DNA from 2 places in the Nitratireductor rhodophyticola genome. Region 2 is predicted to be linked to the other one. Evidence: predicted binding sites of a transcription regulator. Region 2 holds the regulator's gene; the other holds the start of a gene.
What was found. Region 2 encodes PhoB, which activates phosphate uptake and scavenging genes when phosphate is short. Its sites were predicted from a motif close to TGTCATNNANCTGTCAT; they were not measured.

Region 1 (2,200 bases), on a different contig from region 2:
TCACTTCGGCCAGCTTGCGGGCGTCCGTGTCTTTCACATACGGCGCTTTCCAGCGGTCCATCTCTTCCCTCCGGCCCTCATAGACGACGCCGTGTCTATCCGTAAGCCAGATGTTTTCGGTCTTCGCGCCGAGCGAAACGAGCAGGTTGAGGCAGGCAAGCGCGGCCGCTCCCGCGCCTGAAGAAACGATCTTTGCCGAGGCGATGTCCTTGCCGGCCAGTTCGAGGCCGTTCAGAACGGCCGCGGCCACAATGATGGCTGTGCCGTGCTGGTCGTCATGGAACACCGGAATGCCCATGCGGGCTTTCAACTGTTCCTCGACCTCGAAGCATTCTGGTGCCTTGATGTCCTCCAGATTGATGCCGCCGAAGGTCGGTTCGAGCGCCGCGACCGTTTCCACCATGCGGTCGATTTCCGGTGCGTCGATCTCGATGTCGAACACGTCGATGCCGGCAAATTTTTTGAACAGTACCGCCTTGCCCTCCATCACCGGCTTGGAAGCGAGCGGGCCGATATTGCCGAGCCCGAGCACGGCTGAACCATTGGAGACCACGGCCACTAGATTGGCCCGTGCCGTATAGTCCGCGGCACTTTTCGGATCGTCATGGATGGCCATGCAGGGGGCGGCGACGCCGGGCGAATAGGCAAGCGCCAGGTCACGCTGGTTGCCCAGTGGCTTGGTGGCCTGAATTTCCAGCTTTCCGGGAGTGGGATGGCGGTGAAAGAAGAGCGCGGCTTCATCGAATTCTGATCGTTGCGGCGTCTTTTTGCTGGATGACATCGGCGGCTCCACATCATGGCTCTGGCGGCGTGGCCGTTTGGCTTGCGGCACGGTGTTCGGGCGTCATCGGAACCTGAAAGGTCGCGGCGCTCAAACGGTATGAATCGTCTCATGTGCTTAGGCGCTCGACGGCGCTTTTTCCAGCGCTGAATGTCGAGAAGCAGTTTCATACGCCGGAATCGTGCTCGGCGCGGCGTTTTGCCGTTCTTCAACGCCATTTTTCCGTATCGAAACGGTAGTCGTCATATGTCTGTGACATGAATCGGGCCATAGAATGCGCGACTTAACAAGGCTCAGGCGGGACAATGACCGGCGCTGAACACCGCAAATTTCGCGCACTCTTCATCTCCGACATCCACCTCGGCTCGAAGCCGGCGAAGGCCGAGTTTCTGATCGATTTTCTGCGCTATCACGATGCGGAGCAGATTTATCTGGTCGGAGACATTGTCGACGGTTGGCGTCTCAAGCGCTCGTGGCACTGGCCGGCGGCGCACAACGATGTGGTGCAAAAGCTCCTGCGCAAGGCGCGCAAGGGAGCCGAGATCACCTACATCGCGGGCAACCACGATGAGTTTCTTCGCTCGTTTCAGGGCGTCCACTTCGGCGGCATCGTCGTTGCTGACCGCGTGATCCACGAGGCCGCAGACGGGCGCAGATTTCTTGTCATCCACGGCGATCAGTTCGACCAGGTCGTGCACAATGTACGCTGGCTTGCCTATCTGGGCGACAAGGCCTACGACCTCGCCATTGTCATCAACCGCGTCATCGCACGCGTGCGGCGGTTTCTTCGGCGTCCATATTGGTCGTTCTCTTCCTGGGCAAAGATCAAGGTCAAGAAGGCGGTCAAGTTCATAAGCTCGTTCCAGGACGTGCTTGCCCAGGAAGCCCAGCGCTCCGAGGTTGACGGCGTTATCTGCGGACACATCCATCATGCCGCGATGGAAGACATTCGCGGCATAAGCTACATGAACACGGGCGACTGGGTGGAAAGCTGCACGGCGCTTGCCGAGAATTTCGACGGCAGCTTCGAGATCATCACGTGGGCGCAGATTCTCGAGGTCGAGCCTGCGGCTGCGGCTTCGCAGGAGCGCGCCGTCGTTGCTGCATTTCAGGGAGACCGGATCAAGGCCGCCTGAGCGGCCCTGATTGCCAAAGCGCCTTCAGCCCCAGAGCTGCGGCGAAGGGGGCGAGACCAGTGAGCCGGAATAGCTCAGTCCGTGCGGACGGTCCTTCGCCAGAAGCAGCGGGCCGTCCAGGTCCACGAAATCGGCGCCCTGGGCGAGCAGCACCGCCGGTGCCATGGCGAGCGACGTGCCCACCATGCACCCCACCATCACGCCAAACCCCATTTCACGAGCGCGGTCGCGCAGTTCCAGCGCGGCGGTGAGACCGCCGGTCTTGTCGAGCTTGATGTTGACG
Region 2 (2,200 bases):
AGTCAGCTCCTTCGATGAGGAACTCGGTGAGATCGACCGCCTCATCCGCGATATGGGCGATCTCTCCGGTGCGATGACCCGCGCCTCAACCAATGCCCTGCTCAACTCCGACACTGCGCTCGCGCAGCGTGTCATCTCCGACGACACGATCATGGATGCCAAGCAGCGCGATCTCGACGAGCGTGCGATCACGCTGATTGCCAAGCGCCAGCCGATGGCGCAGGACCTGCGCAGCGTTGTGGGTGCCATTCGCATGGCAGCCGACCTGGAGCGCATTGGCGATCTCGCCAAGAACATCGCCAAGCGCGTGAGCGCGGTCGGGCAGAGCGCCACGCCGCGCACGCTCGCCCATTCCATCGATGCGATGGCAGGTCTGGTGCTGCATCAGGTCAATGCGGTGGTCGAGCACTATGTGAAGCGCGATGCCGAAGCGCTGATCCGGTTGCGCGACGAGGATGAGAAGATCGACATTCAGTATACGTCGGTGTTTCGCGAACTGCTGACCTACATGATGGAGGATCCGCGCAATATCACGTCGTGCACGCATCTTCTGTTTTGCGCCAAGAATCTCGAACGCATCGGCGATCACGTGACGAATATCGCCGAAAATGCCTATTATGTGGTGACGGGGGAACAGCTTCCGGTCCAGCGGCCGAAGCTCGATGAAACACAGATGACGGTCGATGCGGATGCGTAGACGGCCGTAGCAATGCCCTAGGAGAATGCCTTCCATGATTGCCCCCAAGGTCATGGTCGTTGAAGACGACGAACCGCTCTGCGTCCTGCTGAAATACAATCTGGAGGCCGAGGGTTATCAGGTAGAGATGATTTCGCGCGGCGATGAAGCCGAGGTGCGCCTGCAGGAAAATGTCCCGGATCTGCTCGTTCTGGACTGGATGGTCCCGGCTGTGTCGGGCATCGAACTGTGTCGCCGGCTTCGCATGCGCCCGGAAACCGAGCGCCTGCCGATCATCATGCTCACCGCGCGCGGTGAGGAAAGCGACCGCGTGCGCGGACTTTCCACCGGCGCCGACGATTATCTCGTGAAGCCCTTTTCGACACCGGAGTTCGTGGCGCGTGTCCGCGCGCTCCTGCGCCGGGCCAAGCCGGAAGTGCTGTCAACGGTTCTCTCCGTCGGCGACATTGTGCTCGACCGGGAATCGCACCGCGTTTACCGGCGCAAGAATGAAATCCGTCTCGGACCGACAGAGTTCCGTCTTCTGGAATTCATGATGCAGCATCCCGGCCGCGTTTTCTCGCGCAGCCAGCTGCTCGACAATGTCTGGGGTGAAACGATCTATATCGATGAGCGCACGGTTGACGTCCATGTGGGCCGGTTGCGCAAGGCCGTGAATCAGGGCCGGCTTCCCGACGTGATCCGCACCATTCGCGGCGCCGGCTACGCGATCCGTGAAGCCTGAGACAGACCGACACAAAAACCCCGGCGCAATTGCCGGGGTTTTTGTATGTCGTTGCAGTCGGTTCGATCACTTCATGAGCGTGCTTGCGGGCCTGCCATGTTCGTTCCGGGCAACCGCAAAGCTCGTCACCGGCTCAAGGGTGGCCGTCAGCTTGCCGTCGTCCGTAACGTCCCATTCCAGAACCGCGTCGTCATAGACGAGCGCCGGATCAACATAGACACATGTCGCCATAACACGCGGAGCCTCGCTTTCGAGCTCACGCATCGAGACGGGCCTTTCCGCCTCGCACTCCTCGAATGTCTCATAGACAGGCGTGGGGGCGGGCAATTCGCGGCATTCGGCCATGTTGCCGGAGCAGCCGACAATCAGAAGAAGCGCAGCGATGTGTTCCATGGCATTCTCCTTTCATTGTCTCCCCGAAGCGGAAGCCATGGAAGGTCCGCCTCGCCGGGTGCCGCATTCGTTTACGTCATTGTCCCCTTGTTTAACCGCGTCTCCTCAGCAGTCCCATGATCAGGGAAATGGCGAGAAGAGCGAGGAAAATATAGAACAGGATCTGCGCGATTCCTGCGGACGCGCCTGCAATCCCACCGAAGCCGAGGGCGCCGGCGATGAGCGCCACGACCAGAAATATAAGTGCCCAGTAAAGCATGCTGTCTCTCCGTTTAGTTATGGCTCCTAAACGCCTGCGCAGGGAGATTGGTTCCCGATCGAAAGAAAACCGGCAAAATAAAAGGCCGCCCGTGGAGGGGCGGCCCTTCGGAAGCGGTGAAGCCAGC

Region 1: a site for PhoB is predicted at 1,022-1,038, ahead of KUG85_RS02030 (UDP-2,3-diacylglucosamine diphosphatase). Genes of this name have one in related genera too.

What each region holds. Positions count from the first base shown of each region.
Region 1 is NZ_JAHSSF010000001.1:445,896-448,095, forward strand. It holds gene KUG85_RS02025 (NADP-dependent malic enzyme) at 1-781, opposite strand, end outside; gene KUG85_RS02030 (UDP-2,3-diacylglucosamine diphosphatase) at 1,087-1,917, shown strand; gene dgcA (N-acetyl-D-Glu racemase DgcA) at 1,942-2,200, opposite strand, start outside.
Region 2 is NZ_JAHSSF010000003.1:324,600-326,799, reverse strand. It holds gene phoU (phosphate signaling complex protein PhoU) at 1-697, shown strand, start outside; gene phoB (phosphate regulon transcriptional regulator PhoB) at 735-1,421, shown strand; gene KUG85_RS12605 (hypothetical protein) at 1,488-1,814, opposite strand; gene KUG85_RS12600 (DUF1328 domain-containing protein) at 1,906-2,073, opposite strand.